Regions from separate parts of the Nocardia sp. NPDC059180 genome, predicted to be linked through region 1. Evidence: riboswitches for the same ligand, from Rfam matches in the RefSeq annotation. Region 1 holds a riboswitch; the other holds the start of a gene.

Evidence for each region. A riboswitch is a leader RNA that binds a small molecule or an ion and turns the genes downstream of it on or off. The one in region 1 is predicted to bind thiamine pyrophosphate.
Region 2: linked by a shared signal. The riboswitch ahead of thiC (phosphomethylpyrimidine synthase ThiC) and the one ahead of ACFXNW_RS08540 (TenA family protein) in region 1 are both predicted to bind thiamine pyrophosphate.

The regions. Positions count from the first base shown of each region.
Region 1 covers NZ_JBHZBU010000002.1:549,718-557,801, forward strand. Annotated here, with positions in the region: gene ACFXNW_RS08525 (ABC transporter ATP-binding protein) at 47-850, opposite strand; gene ACFXNW_RS08530 (ABC transporter permease) at 843-1,661, opposite strand; gene ACFXNW_RS08535 (ABC transporter substrate-binding protein) at 1,639-2,661, opposite strand; gene ACFXNW_RS08540 (TenA family protein) at 2,658-3,362, opposite strand; TPP riboswitch at 3,356-3,452, opposite strand; gene ACFXNW_RS08545 (ABC transporter ATP-binding protein) at 3,637-5,454, shown strand; gene ACFXNW_RS08550 (ABC transporter ATP-binding protein) at 5,451-7,187, shown strand; gene ACFXNW_RS08555 (NADP-dependent oxidoreductase) at 7,409-8,084, opposite strand, start outside.
Region 2 covers NZ_JBHZBU010000011.1:118,203-126,286, forward strand. Annotated here, with positions in the region: gene ACFXNW_RS27675 (acyl-CoA dehydrogenase family protein) at 1-1,194, opposite strand, end outside; gene ACFXNW_RS27680 (TetR/AcrR family transcriptional regulator) at 1,353-1,979, shown strand; gene ACFXNW_RS27685 (homogentisate 1,2-dioxygenase) at 2,132-3,328, shown strand; gene fahA (fumarylacetoacetase) at 3,298-4,503, shown strand; gene ACFXNW_RS27695 (VOC family protein) at 4,624-5,097, shown strand; TPP riboswitch at 5,228-5,353, shown strand; gene thiC (phosphomethylpyrimidine synthase ThiC) at 5,342-7,003, shown strand; gene ACFXNW_RS27705 (ABC transporter substrate-binding protein) at 7,055-8,005, opposite strand.

The sequences.
Region 1 (8,084 bases):
ATATGCACGCCGGACAGCCGATTTCCGCGCACAGCGCCGTGCGGATCTACTGTTCGGGGGACGCCCGTCGTGACTCGTCGTGCAAGATCTCGAGCAGTTCCTGCTCCAGCGCGACGAATTCGGGCGCGGTGATCGTCGTCAGGTCCCGCGGTCGTGGAAGATCGACACGCACCTCATGACGCACGGTGGCGGGGCGCGCCGACAGCACGATCACGCGGTCCGACAGGTAGACGGCCTCGCGAATATCGTGGGTGATCATCAGGACCGTCCACCGGTATCGCTGCCACACCTGCTGCAACCACGACTGCATCTCGGTACGTGTCAACGAGTCGAGCGCGCCGAAAGGTTCGTCCAGTAGCAGCACGTCACGTTCCTGGACGACCGTGCGCAGCATCGCTGCCCGCTGCCGCATCCCGCCCGACAGCTGGGCGGGCCGGGCGTTCTCGAACCCCGTCAATCCGAACACCGGGAACAGCTCGAGGGCGCGGCGGCGGGCCTGCGACTTGGCAACGCCCTGGACCTGCAAACCGAGGATGGTGTTGTCGAGGATGGTCCGCCACGGGAACAGCAGATCCTTCTGCGGCATATAAGCACAGTGCGAGGCCGGGTTGTCGTCATCGGTCGCGCGGAAGTGGACACCGCCCGAGTCGGGGGATTCGAGCCCGGCCAGCATGTTGAACACGGTGCTCTTGCCGCACCCGCTCGGCCCGATGATGCTGACGAACTCGCCCGGCCGGACCGTGAACGAGACCCCGCCGAGCACCGCGAGATCCGGGCTACGCCGCCCGGGCCGCGAAAACGACTTCCTGAGTCCGTCGACGACGAGCCGGTCGTCCCCGTCGTCAAGCACGGCCGCTCCTGCTCTCCGCGAGGGCCCACGGCGCGACCAGTCGTTCGATCACGAACGTCGCCAGATACAGCGCGATGCTCAACAGCGCGGTCACCAGCACCGCCGCCAGCACCAAATCGGTGCGGAACGAATTCTTCTGCAAACTCATGTAGATGCCGAGCCCCGCACTGGCACCGACGTACTCGGCGAACACCGCACCCACCACCGCGTAGGTGATCCCGATACGCAAGGCGGTGAAGAAACGCGGCACCGCTGAGGGCAACCGCACATACCGGAACACCTGAATCCGGGAGGCCCCCATGCTCCGCAACAGCGCGCCTGCCTCCCGGTCCGCCGCCGCGAATCCCTCGATCAGGCCGATCGCCATCGGGAAGAAGGTCACCAGCGAGACCACCAGGATCTTCGGCAGCAGACCGAACCCGAACCAGATGATCATCAGCGGTGCGATCGCGACGATCGGCAAGGTCTGCGACGCGACGAACAACGGCACGAACGCGCGCCGCAGCCACGGTGAGAAGTCCACGACGATCGCCAGCACCCAGGCCAGCGTCAGCGAGACCGCGAACCCGATCAGCGTCACCTGCACAGTGGCCGCCGCGTGCGTGCCGATCTCGTCTCGATGCGCCCACCCCTGCCGCACCACCCGCATCGGCGACGGCAGCACCTGCGGGCGGATACCGCTGGTCGAGACGTAGATCTGCCAGACGGCGACCAGCACGGCCACCATCACGACCGACGGGACAGCCCACCGGATTCCACCCGGGCGAGCTGTTTCGCCTACCGCGATGTCACGGGTTGGTGAGGTACTCATTGGTGAAATAGCTCGACCAATCGGGCTCCTCAGACAGCGGCGTTCCGTCGGGCCCGTTCAGCAGACCTCCCCGATACAGGAAGCCGGAGTTCGCCGCCCACTGCTCCGGCGTCTGGCCGCCCACCCGGCCCGCGGCGTCTTTCATGAACTGCTCGGCCAGCATGCGCTGGCTTTCGAAGACCAGCGCCTCGTCGTTGAACGCGCCCGGATTGGCGTCGATCAGGTCCTTGGCCGCCGCGTCGGGGTTGTCGGCGGCGAACTGGTAGCCGCGTTGCAGCGCTTGCACGAAGCTGCGCGCCCGATCCGGGTTCGCGGCGAGCCAGTCCTCGTTGGCATCGATCACGATGGCGTACGCGTCGGGAAAGCCGAAATCGGTGTAGCGGAAGTACTTCATCGGCGTGCCGTGATGTTCTGCCTCGATGCCCTCCCACGCCAGATAGGAGACGGTGAAGTCGGCCTTACCGGAATAGACCGCCTCGTAGGCGGACGATCCCAGCATCACCGACGTGAAATCGCCGGTGCCGCCGTCGTTCCGGATGACCTGTTGCAGCGCTTCCTTCTCGCCCGGGTCACCGAAGCCGGCGTAGGTCTTGCCGTCCAGGTCCTTCGGGCTCGCGATATCGGCGCGGTCGGCGCGCACACCGATTCCCGTCGCCCAGTGCTGTAATGGTGCGAGCACCGACTTCGTGCGCGCACCGGCCGCGCGAGCGAAGGTGGCCGAATTGTGCGTGCTGATACCGAATTCCGCGTTCCCGGCGTCGACCACGGTGTCGACGGCCGTGTTGTTGTACGGCAGGATCTGCACGTCGAGGCCCGCTTCGGCGAAGTAGCCCTGCTGCATCGCGACATAGAGCCCGGTGTGGTTGGTGTTCGGCGTCCAATCCAGCGCGAAGCGAATCGTCTCATCGGAGCCGCCACCCGACCCGCACGCGGTGAGCGCCGAAAGCACGGCGACAGCGGTGACTGCGACCGCGAGGGCGCGGCGCAAGCGGGCGTTCATCCGGCAGGCCAGGGCTGCGGATGCAGGGCGGTGTCCCAGAACATCAATTCGTACCGCGTGGCGAGGGTGAACGCGGCCGCCATCGCCTCCCGCTCACCGTCGCCCGCCGACTCGGCGGCCGCGTCGACCATGGAGCGGGCCGTGGCGGCGGACTTCTGGAAGTCCTCGGCGCCGTAGGTGGTGACCCACCGCGCGTACGGGTGGTCCGGGTCGGCGGCGACCACCTGCGCGGCGCTCTCGGCCAGGTCGCGACCGACCTCGGCGTAGATCCAGAAGCAGGGCAGCGCCGCCGCGGCGGCGACCGCGTAGGTTTCCGTCGCGGCGGTCGCGATCAGGTAGGACACGTACGCCAGACACGTCGGCGAATGCTCCGGCTCACCTTCCCGCGGCGGCAACGCTGCGCTGCTGAGCAGCTCGTTGTGCATCGCGGATTCGACGGTGGCCGCGGTGGCCGACGAGTTCGCCCAGAACGCGGCGGTCTGCGGATCGGGCGATTTCGAAGCCAGGATGGCCAGCGCCTTCGAGTACCCGGTCAGGTACAGCGAATCCTGTTCGATGTAGGTGCGGAACACCTCGGGTGGCAAGGTGCCGTCACCGAGTCGGCGCAGGAATTCGAGGTCGTCGATCGCGACCCGCAGGACCTTCGTCCGGTCCCAGAGCTGGTCGGTGAACCGACCCGTGTTCGTCGTGTGGGCGTGCACCGCCGTGACATCCCTTCGTCAGTATTACCTGAACAGGTTCGCCGGGTGTGTTCTCAGCCTCGCGGTCGCGAAGCACCCCGTGTCCGACGACCGACCATAGCAGTGCCGATCCGGACGAAGGGGACGTCCGCCCGGACCTCGACCGCCGCACAGCGCTCAGGAGGTGCCGCGCATCACAGTCGGCCCCCTCCATTAGGCAAGGCTTTCCTGCATTCGGCCGAACTGGATAGACTGCGCGTGACTACCCGCCCGAACGATGCGTAGGGGTTCCTCTGTGCCCGAAGACAGCCTGACCGGCGACCGTCCCGAGACGGCCGCCGACACGAAGCAGGCCAAACAAGCCGAAAAGGCGGCGCGCAACGCGATACTCGCGCCGGTGCGCGGGCGCCTGGCGATCGCCAGCGCGATCGTGTTCGTCTCCGCGCTGTGCGCGGTGCTGCCGTTCGTGCTGATCGTCGAGGCCGCCCGGCGGCTCCTCGACGGTGACACCACCGACGTGTGGCAGCCGGTGCTGGTTGCGCTGATCCTGCTCGGCCTGCGCGGCATGCTGTACTCCGGCGCGCTGCTGTGGACCCACGTCATCGACGCCGGCAACCAGCTGCATCTGCGACAGTCGCTGGCCGACAAACTACGGCGCGTACCACTGGGCTGGTTCGGGGCCCGCACCTCGGGTGAGGTCAAGAAGCTCCTCCAGGACGACGTGGAGTCGATCCATTACCTGGTCGCCCACGCGCAAATGGAGTTCACCGCGGCGATCGTGACGCCCATCCTGACGCTTGGCTATCTGTTCCTCGTCGACTGGCGGCTCGCGCTGGCCCTGCTGGCGCCACTGGCCCTGTACGGGGTGGCGCTCGGGGCGATGATGGGCCGCAACTACGACGAGAAGATGCGCGAATACACCGAGTGGGAGAAGCGCTCGGAGTCGGCGACGGTCGAGTTCGTCGACGGCATCCAGGTGGTCCGGGCGTTCGGGCAGGCCCGCCGCGCCCACCACCGCTACCGCGACGCGGTCGAGGGATTCACCGACTACTTCAAGGCGTGGGCGACGCCGATGACGCGGATCGAGGCGTCGGCGAGCTTGCTGCTCAATCCGGTGTTCCTCATGGTGGTCGTGCTCGCCGTCGGCCTGCCGCTGGTCTCGGGCGGTATGTCCGCGCTGGATTTGCTGCCGTTCCTGCTGCTCGGCCTCGGACTCGGCACCACGGTGCTGACGGTCGGCTACTCGGCACAGTCGCTGCGCCAGGCCGACGCGGCGTGCCTGCGACTGTACGAGCAGTTGCAGGTTGCGGAGCTGGAGCAGATCGACCCGGCCGAGGCGGCGGGCGTGGAGCCGGGAACAGTCCGGTTCGAGGACGTGCAGTTCGGCTACCACGAAGGCCACGATGTCCTGAAGGGCGTCACGGCGACGCTGCGCCCGGGCACCATCACCGCGCTGGTCGGGCCGAGTGGGTCCGGCAAGTCGACCATGGCGAAACTGCTGCCGCGCTTCCACGACGTCACGCGGGGGCGCATCACCATCGACGGCCAGGACATCCGGTCGATGCGGCAGGAAGACCTGTACCGGCGCGTGGCATTCGTGTTCCAGGACGTGCGCCTGCTCCACGACACGGTGCGCGCGAACCTGGCGCTGGCGCGGCCGAACGCGAGCGAGGAGGAGATCGAACGCGTCGCGCGCGCGGCGCAGATCCACGAGCGCATCCTGGAGCTCCCGCGTGGCTACGACTCCGTGATCGGCGATGACGCCCGATTGTCCGGCGGTGAGGCGCAACGACTCTCGATCGCCCGGGCACTGCTCGCCGACGCGCCGATCCTGGTGCTGGACGAGGCGACCGCGTTCGCCGATCCGGAATCGGAGGCAGCGATCCAGGATGCTCTGGCCACGCTGGTCGCCGGACGCACGGTACTGGTAATCGCGCATCGCCTGCACACCATCACCGGCGTCGACGAGTTGCTCGTCCTCGAGGACGGCAAGCTGGTCGAGCAGGGCACACACGAGGAATTGCTCGCGGCGGCCGGAACCTACCGCGGGCTGTGGGACGCGAACGAGGCCGCGGTCCGCGATCTCGGCGAAATCGAGGGAGCCGCACGATGATTCGCCAGCTCACCCGCCTGGTGCCCGAAGAGCACCGGCCGCTGCTCCCCCGATACGGCGCCGCGCTGATCGTGTTGTCGATCGCACAGGGCGTCGCCTACGTCATGCTCGCGCCGCTGCTCGAGGACGTCTTCGCCGATCGCATCGATCGGGCGGCCTGGTGGCTCGCCGGGATCGTCGGCGCGTACCTGGTGGTCGCCGCCACCAGCTTCCTGCAAGCTCAGATCGGCCTGCGCATCGGCGTCGCGCTGATGCGCCACTTGCAGATGCGGCTCGGCGATCACCTGGGCGCCATGCCGCTCGGCGCGTTCGGCCCGTCCACCTCGGGCCAGGCCTCACGCTTGATCACCTCCAGCACCCGCGAGGTGATGGGCGTGTTCGCGCATCTGCTCACGCCACTGGTCACCGCTGTGCTGGTCCCGATGACGGTCGCTGTCGGCATGCTGTTCGTCGACTGGCGGATCTCCCTGGCGATGGTGGCGAGCGCACCCGTCCTCTACTTCGTGAACAAGTGGGGCGGGTCGCTCTACGCACACGCCACCGTGGGCCAGCATCAGGCCGCCGCCGAGGCCAACTCCCGCGTCATCGAATTCGCCCAGGCGCAGCCGGTTCTGCGCGCTTTCGGCGCCGACGACGCAGGCACCGACGCGCTCCGGACGGCGCTGCGCGAACAGGGCCGCGCCACCACGCGCTCCATCTGGGCGTCCGTGCCCGGACTGGTGATCTTCGCTTTCGTCGTGCAGCTGACGTTCATTCCCCTGGTGTGGCTGGCGATCTCGCTGGCTACCTCGGGCGATGTCTCGGTGCCGGTCGCGATCGCGCTGATCGCCGTGAGCTCCAGGTTCGTCGAGCCGCTCAACCAGGCCGCCGAGTTGTCGACCGCCATCCGCCGCGCGATGGTCGCGGTGAACAAGATCAACAAGTTCCTCGACACCCCAGTGGTCGCCGAGCCGGCCGAGCCCGCGCAGCCGGTCGACGCCGGTGTCCGGTTCGACGACGTCACCTTCGGCTACCGATCCGACGACACGGTGCTGGAGGGCGTGTCGTTCGAGGCACCTGCCGGGACGACCACCGCGATCGTCGGACCCAGCGGCGCGGGCAAGACCACGGTGCTGCGACTGGCCGCCCGGTTCTACGACGCGGACAGCGGCCGCATCCTGCTCGGCGACCGCGACGTCCGCGACCTGACCTCCGAAACGCTGCTGAACCAGGTCTCCCTCGTCTTCCAGGACGTGTACCTGTTCGACCAGACGGTCATGGACAACATCCGCGTCGGCCGGCCGGAAGCCACCGACGAGGAAGTGCTCCAGGCGGCCCGCACCGCGCGGGTCGACGAAATCGCCGCGCGGCTACCCGAAGGCTGGGACACCCGCGTCGGCGAGGGCGGCACCGCGCTGTCCGGTGGTGAGCGCCAACGCATCTCGATCGCGCGGGCCCTGCTCAAGAACGCGCCCGTCGTACTACTCGACGAGGCGACCAGCGCCCTGGACCCGCAGAACGAGGCCGCCGTCGTGCGCGGTATCCGCGAACTCACCGAGGGCAAGACCGTACTGGTGGTCGCCCACCGCCTGCCCACCATCCGCCACGCCGACCAGATTCTTTTCGTCGATGAGGGTGGCATCGTGGAACGCGGCACGCACGACGAGCTGGTCGCGGCCGACGGGCGCTATGCGGCGTTCTGGTCGGAACGCACTCGGGCTGCTGGGTGGCGGCTCACCGCCGCCCGCGGCTGAGGTGGCTCTTTAGACCTGTCCCCGGTGGCGGCTTCGCGCTGATGCGCTGCCGCCCCGGGGATTCCCACCCGGCCACCAGATCGCACCGGCAACTCGGATGGAGCCATTCGATCCAGGAGCTTCCATTGCCACTGGAATCGGCGGACCGAATCGTCGCGAGGCACGCCAATGGCCGCACCGGCGTCACGGTTGCACGAGGCACGCCGGTTGCCACACTGACGTCACGGTTGCGTGATGCGGACCAGCTGCTTGCCGAGGTTGCCGCCCTCGAATACCGCACGCAATGCGCTCGGCGCGGATTCCAGCCCACTGCTCACAGTTTCGGCGATCGTGATGGCCCCCTGGTCGTGCCAGTGACGCAACGCGGCAAACGCTTCCGGGAAACGGTCGACATAATCGAGAAAGATGAAGCCCTCCATGCGCGCCCGGTCGAGGGCCAGGCGCATGTAGTTCCGTGGGCCACACGGCGGGTCGGCACCTTGATAACCGGACGAGATGGCTCCGGCCAGCACGACGCGAGCGTGAGGCGCCAGGTGCGCCAGACCGTGTTCGAGGATGCGACCGCCGACGCCGTCGAAGAAGACGTCCACACCGTTGGGGGCCAAGCGGGCCAGACGGGCGTCGATATCGTCGTTCGTGTAATCGATGGCGGCATGCAGGCCCGCATGTTCGGTGAGCCAGGAGCATTTGCGCGGACCGCCCGCAACCCCGATGACCGTGCAGTCCAACGCCTTCGCGATCTGGCCCGCGATGGACCCGGTCACACCGGCCGCAGCCGATACAAGCACCGTCTGCCCCGGTTCGGGGCGGCCGATGTCGGTCATGCCGAAGTACGCGGTCAGGCCGGGTGCTCCGAACAGGCTCAGCATGAGTGTCGGCGGCACACCGTCGGGAATC
Region 2 (8,084 bases), on a different contig from region 1:
GGTGCCTTCCAGCCGCGGCAGGCCGAACAGCCCGAGCATCGCCATCGGGAAGTACATGTCCTTCTCGAACCCGCGGGCCGCGATCACGTCGGCGAGGTCTTCGATGATGCGCTGGCCCTGCCGGGTGACCGTCATCTTCTCGATGGCGTTGAACAGCAGGTAGCGGCGGTCCTGCGGCGAGGCCGAACGCATGTAGTCGATGGCTCGCGCGCTGTAGAGCTTCATCGCGATCAGCCGGGCGTAAGAATCGGTCACCAGCGCCTGCACCTGCGGGAACTCGGTCACCCGGTGGCCGAACAGGACGCGGTTGTCCGCGTGCCGAATCGCCTCGTAGAAGGCGTGTTCACAGGCGCCGATCGCACCGAAGCCGAGGTTGAACTTACCGACGTTGACGGTGTTCATCGCGGCGTGGAAGGCGGCCTCACCCCGATGCAGGATGTCCTCCTCGGCCACCGGGTACCGATCCAAATCGAAGGCCGCCACATACATCTGGCCGTCGACGACATTGCCGCGCAGCCGGTAGTTCTCGTGGCCACTGTCGGCGACGAAGAACAGGTAGCCCTCATAATCGTCCTGAGTCGGCTTGTCCCGCAGTGCCTTCGAGCTGTCGATGATCGGCTTGTCGGCGCGGCGGCCGAATACCGACACCATCGCGGCCGCATTGCCGTTGCCGATGTAGTGCTTACCGCCGGTCGCGAGAAAGCCGCCGTCGCCGGAAGGTTCGAGCACCATATCGGTGGAGTACACGTCCGCGCCGTGCTCCTTCTCCGATAGGCCGAAGGCGAAGATCTCCCCCGAATCCAGCAGTGCCGCGGCCCGCCGTTTGGCGGCGGCGTTATCGCTCTGCCAGATCGGGCCGAGGCCGAGAATGGTGACTTGCCAGACGTACCAGTACTGCATGCTGTAGAAGCCGAGGACCTGGCTCATCATCGCGATCCGCCCGGTGTCCCATCGCTTGTCCGGGTCGCCGTCGGCCTCGGCCGCCGGGGTCAAGAACGTGGCGAACACCCGCTCACGCTTGACGAAATCGAGGAACTCCGAATACCAGATCCGGTCGCGATCCTCCTGCTTCAGCACGGCCTTGCCACGCGATTCGAACCAGTCGACGACGGCGCGCAGCAGGCGCCTGGTCGTGGCATCGAACTCCGCGAATTCGCAGGTCTTGGGGTTGAACAGGGGGCCGGTCGCGCGCATCACGTCAGTTCTCCTCGGGCCGGGTCGGGCGGTCCGGCGCACAGCCGGAGGCAATTCCTACATTACCGTAGCATTATTATTCATCAGTGTAGGAATAGCCGGTAGCGCACGCAAGACCAGCGACAACGCGGACGCAGCCGCTGATATCGTGGGATTCCATGAGCACCGAATCGGCTGTGCGGCCGCGACGACGGGCGCAGCATCTCGGCCCGGAACGCCGACGGCCCCAGGTGCTCGACGCCGCGCTGGCCATCGCGATCGAGCAGGGTATCGCTGCGGTGACCGTCGCCGCGATCGCCGAGCGGATGAGCGTCACACGGCCGGTGGTGTACGCGTGTTTCCCGGACCGGGTCGCGTTGATCGAGGAACTGATTCGCCGGGAAGAGTCCTATGTGATCGGCGGGGTCCTCGGCGCGCTGCGCAAACGTGCGGTCGACGCCGGTGAGCCGGTGTTCGTCGAGGGGTTCCGGGCGCTGTTCGAGGTGGTGACCGCACGGCCGGATTCCTGGCTGCTGCTCTACGGCAACCCGGATCCCGCCGTGGCCGATTCGTTCGGGCGCGGACGCGGGCTCGTGGTCGAACGATGCACCCGCCTGCTGCGCCCCACCCTGCTCGCCTGGGGCACCGAGGACGTCGACCGCAAGCTTCCGGTCCTGGTCGAGCAGTGGATATCGGCCGGTGAGGGCGCAGTGCGGAGCCTGCTCTCCGATACCGGCGCGTGGACGCCCGAGGAGCTGGGCGCGTTCGTCGGCGCCGCCGTCTACCGGGCACTGCGCAACGCCTGAGATCGGCGCAGCAACCCGAGGCCAGATTATTCGCCCGGCGATATCGGCGGGTAATCGCTGAGCCGACCCGGGTGCCGCGAGCCGCACCTGGGTTGCGCGTGCGCGGCATACGATGGAGCTGGCTGTCCGTCCGTTCGGCGGGAGGTGTGCTCATGGCTTTCTATCGGCAGGTGGGGTCGGTGCCGCCGAAGCGGCATACCCAGCATCGTGACGATCAGGGGCGCCTGTTCTACGAGGAGCTCATGGGCGAGGAGGGCTTCTCCGGCGATTCGTCACTGCTGTATCACCGCGGCCTGCCGCCGGCGATCATCGACTCCACGGTCTGGGAGTTACCCGATCAGTCGACGACACCCAATCATCCGCTGCATCACCGGCATCTGCGATTACACGAATTGTTCCCCGGCGACAGTTGGGCAGAGGTGGACGTAGTCACCGGACGGCGGTTGCTGCTGGCGAACGCCGATGTGCGGTTGTCCTATGTCGTCGCAGGCGCCGCGTCGCCGCTGTACCGCAATGCCATCGGCGACGAGCTCGTCTACGTGGAGTCGGGCGCCGCAGTGGTGGAGACGGTGTTCGGCGCGCTGCCCGCCCGGAAGGGCGATCACGTTCTGATCCCGCGAGCCACCACCCATCGCTGGATGCCTATCGGCCCGGATCCATTGCGAGCCTATGCGATCGAGGCATCGAGCCATATCACCCCACCCAAACGCTACCTGTCGAAATTCGGTCAGCTACTGGAGAATTCGCCGTACTGCGAACGTGATCTGCACGGGCCGGGCGAACCACTGCTCGCCGTCGGCACGGAGATCGAAGTCCTGGTCAAGCACCGTCCGGGCGCCCAGATCGCAGGCACGCGGATGGTGTACGCGACGCATCCGTTCGATGTGGTCGGCTGGGACGGCTGCCTGTATCCGTTCACCTTCAATATCGATGATTTCGAACCGATCACCGGGAGGGTGCATCAACCGCCGCCGGTGCATCAGGCCTTCGAGGGTATCAATTTCGTGGTCTGCAATTTCGTTCCGCGCAAGGTGGACTATCACCCGCTGTCGATTCCGGTGCCGTACTACCATTCCAATGTCGATTCCGACGAGATCATGTTCTATTGCGGCGGGAACTACGAGGCCAGGCGCGGTTCCGGGATCGGCCAGGGCTCGATATCGGTGCATCCTGGCGGTTATGCGCACGGTCCGCAGCCGGGGGCATACGAGGCGAGTATCGGGGTGGAGTTCTTCGACGAACTGGCGGTCATGGTCGACACCTTCCGGCCGCTCGAGCTGTGTGAGGGCGCGCTGGCCTGCGAAGATCCCGGCTATGCATGGACCTGGTCGGGGCGGGGGCCGCAGTGAGGACGCGGCTCGAGGTACCGCAGGATTCGCTGTTCGGACCGCACCATCTGCCGTACGGGGTGTTCGCGCCGGGGGGCGATGATTTCCGCGTCGGCGTGCGGGTCGGTGATCACGTCATCGATCTCGCCACGGCACTCGACGATCCGGTGTTCGCCCGCCCGAATCTCAATCCCTTTCTGGCCCAGGGCCCGCAGCGCTGGGCACAGGTGCGGGAACGAGTACGTGACCTTGTCGACGGCGGTCTCTCCGCGGACGCGGTCTTCCCGCTCACAGCTGTGCACCTGGCCTTGCCGGTGCGGATCGGCGACTATGTCGATTTCTACGCCAGCATCGATCACGCGACGAATCTCGGAAAGCTGCTGCGTCCGGGATCGGAGCCACTGCTGCCGAATTGGCGCCACCTTCCGGTCGGGTATCACGGTCGCGCGGGCACCGTCGTGGTGTCGGGGACCGATATCGTGCGCCCGTGCGGACAGCGGCGAACCAATTCCGGCACACCGGATTTCGGCCCTTCCCGACGGCTGGACATCGAGGCGGAGCTCGGCTTCGTCATCGGCGTCGGCTCCGAACTCGGGAGTTCGATCGGCACCGCGGGTTTCGCCGACCACGTCTTCGGCGTCGCCCTGATCAACGACTGGTCGGCCCGAGATATCCAGGCCTGGGAGTACCAGCCCCTCGGCCCGTTCCTCGGGAAATCGTTCGCGACCTCGATGGGAGCGTGGATCACCCCGCTCGAGGCACTGGAATCAGCGCGGATCCCACTCCAACCCCAGGACCCGCCACCCCTGCCCTACCTGCGCGAACAGCATCCGTGGGGGTTCGATCTCGAGCTGTGCGTGCGATGGAACGGCGAACAGGTCGCCCGGCCGCCGTACGCCGGAATGTACTGGTCGCCGGCGCAGATGCTGGCACACCTGACCGTCAACGGTGCCGCCACCCGCTCCGGCGACCTCTTCGCCTCCGGCACCATCTCCGGCCCGGCCGCCGACCAGCGCGGATCGTTCATGGAGCTGTCCTGGGGCGGCGCCGAACCACTCACCGTGGCCGGCGCCGAACGCACCTTCCTGCTCGACGGCGACGAGGTCACCATCACCGCCACCGCACCCGGCGCCGCAGGCACCCGCCTCGGCCTGGGCGAAGTCACCGGCAGAATTCTTCCGGCCCGTAATCACTGACGCCATTCCTGTCGATGGCAGACCACAACTCTGTCGAGTTCGGCGAAAACCGGCGATGAATTCCGCCGAGAGGCGCAGTCTGCATAGATAGGGCCAGATCACTCGATCGGGAGGACAACCATGCAGAAGATCGTCACCAACCTCTGGTACGACACCCAGGCCGAGGAAGCGGCCGAGTTCTACTGTTCGCTGTTTCCGGATTCCAAGATCATCCGGGTCTTGCGCTTTACCGACTCCGGGATGCGAGAGGCCGGATCGGTCATGACGGTGGATTTCGAACTCGCAGGTCAACGCTTCACCGGCATCAACGGTGGCGGCGAGTACAGCTACACCCACGCGATGTCGCTGCTGATCAACTGTGACAGCCAGGAAGAAGTCGACCGGCTCTGGGATGCTCTGCTCGCCGACGGCGGCAAGGAGATCGAGTGCGGCTGGCTGTTCGACAAGTACGGCGTCCCGTGGCAGGTATGGCCCGCAGAGGCCGATGAGCTGCTGACCGGCGATCCGGCGGCGGTCGACCGGGCAACCGCCGCCATGCTGAAAATGAAGAAGATCGACCTTCAGCTCATGCGCGACGCCTACGCGAACGCCTGACCCAGCACAGAAGGCCGTACGTTGTTCCCCACGTTCGCGGGGATGATCCCGGAAAGCACCTGGTCATCCGCAGGTCAACTGGGCTGTTGCCACGTGCCCATTTGACCAGCAGGGTATGGTCGCCAGCGACAATTGAACACACGGGGGCTCGCACCAGCGGGCTGAGAGGACGGCTAGCCGCGAGGCGATCCAGGGCCGTCGACCGTATGAACCTGACCGGGTAATGCCGGCGTAGGGAGGAAATATGGGTTCCACTGGCCGTTCCGCGACCACGGCGGGTGTCGACACGGTGACCACCGGGCCGATCCAGGGCAGTGTCAAGCACTACGAACAAGTCGAAGCAGACGGATTGACGTTGCGTATCCCGGTGCGCCGGATCAACCTCACCACCGGCGCGCATTTCGACGTCTACGACACCTCGGGGCCGTACACCGACGACACCGCCACGATCGACCTCGAGGCGGGCCTACCCAAGCTGCGCGACGAATGGGGAAAGCCCGAGGTCGAAGGCCCGCGCACCCAGCTGGCTTGGGCGCGGGCGGGTACCATCACCGCCGAGATGCGTTATATCGCTGCACGCGAAGGGGTTTCGCCCGAACTGGTGCGCGACGAGGTCGCCGCGGGCCGCGCGGTGATCCCGGCCAACCACCGCCACCCCGAATGCGAGCCGATGATCATCGGCAAGAAATTCGCGGTGAAGATCAACGCCAATATCGGCAACTCGGCCGTGTCCTCCTCCATCGCGGAGGAGGTCGAGAAGATGGTGTGGGCCACTCGCTGGGGCGCGGACACCATCATGGACCTGTCCACCGGTAAGAACATCCACGAGACGCGCGAATGGATCATGCGCAACTCGCCGGTGCCGGTCGGCACCGTGCCGATCTACCAGGCGCTGGAGAAGGTCAACGGCGATCCCACCCAGCTGACCTGGGAGATCTACCGCGATACCGTTATCGAGCAGTGTGAGCAGGGCGTCGACTACATGACGGTGCACGCGGGCGTGCTGCTGCGCTATGTGCCGCTGACGGCCAAGCGGGTCACCGGCATCGTCTCGCGTGGTGGTTCCATCATGGCCGCGTGGTGCCTGGCCCACCATCAGGAATCGTTCCTGTACACCCACTTCGAGGAACTGTGCGAGATCCTCGCGCGCTACGACGTCACGTTCTCCCTCGGTGACGGCCTGCGCCCCGGTTCCATCGCCGACGCCAACGACGAGGCCCAGTTCGCCGAGCTGCGCACCCTCGGCGAGCTCACCAAGATCGCGAAATCGCATGGTGTGCAGGTGATGATCGAGGGCCCCGGCCACGTGCCGATGCACAAGATCGTGGAGAACGTGCGGCTGGAAGAGGAGCTGTGCGAGGAGGCGCCGTTCTACACCCTCGGCCCGCTGGCCACCGATATCGCACCCGCTTACGACCACATCACCTCGGCCATCGGCGCCGCGATCATCGCCCAGGCCGGTACCGCGATGCTGTGCTACGTCACGCCGAAGGAACATCTGGGTCTGCCCAACCGCGATGACGTCAAGGTCGGCGTGATCACCTACAAGATCGCCGCACACTCCGCCGATCTGGCCAAGGGGCATCCGCGCGCGCAGCAGCGTGACGACGAATTGTCCAAGGCGCGTTTCGAATTCCGTTGGGTCGACCAGTTCAACCTGTCGCTGGATCCGGACACCGCCCGGGAGTACCACGACGAGACCATGCCCGCCGAGCCGGCCAAGACCGCGCACTTCTGCTCCATGTGCGGCCCGAAGTTCTGCTCCATGCGGATCTCCGCCGATGTGCGTGAATACGCGGAGAAGCAGGGCCTCACCGATGTCGAGGCCATCGAGGCGGGTATGGCGGAGAAGTCCGCCGAGTTCACCGATGCAGGCAAGAAGGTGTATCTGCCCGTCGTCTCCTAGGCAGCCGATTTTCCGGCGGTGGCAGTTCGGCTGCCACCGCCGGATTCTGTTCTACTGCTGGTCGAACCGGTTGTCGACGAAATCGCTGAACGTGACTTTGCCGGGGATCGCACCCGCCTCGGTGAACGCGTCTGCGATCTCCTGTTCGGAGGCCACCACCTGATCGTCGAGGGCGACCGGCTCCTTGATCGAGCGGGTCCAGGTGATGCGGGAAGCGTCGACCGGGATCGAGGTCAGTTCGGCGTATTTGGACGACCACAGGTCCAGATTGTCGGAGGACCACTTTGTGGCCGCCGCATAGCGGGTGAAGAAGTCACGGATTGCCGCCGATTTTCCGGCATCGCCGACGGACTGATTCGAGGCGACCCAGAAGTTATAGCCGTTGGCCGCTTGGTCGGCCGAGGCAATGGATTTGGCGCCCACTTCCTTTTCCGCGATCGCGGTGTAGGGGTCCCACACTGCCCAAGCATCGACATCGCCGCGGGTCAGCGAGGCGTAGCCGTCGGCAGGGGCGAGGTAGATCGGTTCGACATCGTCGAGGCCCAGACCGGCTTTCTGCAGTTGCAGCAGCAGGTTCGCGTTGGCCGAACTGCCCTTGGTGACCGCGACCTTCTTACCTTTCAGATCGGCGACCGAACCGATCGTCGAGTCCTTGCCGACGAGGATCGCATCGCCCTTACCTGTCGCTGCCAGCGCGCCGACGATCTTGATATCCGCATTCGCGGCGGCACCGAAGATCACCGGGGTGTTGCCCGTCTGCGCCAGATCGATGCCACCCGCGCCCGCCGCCTCGATCAACGGCGGACCGGCGGTGAAGGTGGAGAACTCGATCTTGTACGGCAGATTCTCCAGCTGACCCGACGCCCGCATCAGCACCTCGATCGAAATCGCCTTCTGATCACCGACTTTCAACGTCACCGTGTTGAGGTCGACCGGACCACTCGGCGTGGGCGCAGCCTCGTCGCCGCATGCGGCGGTGGCGAACACAGCGGCGGCGACCATGGCCACACCGGCGAGACGGGATATCGAGAGTCGTTTCACGAGAACTGCTTTCCTGCTGTATCGAAAAGATGAGGTCAGG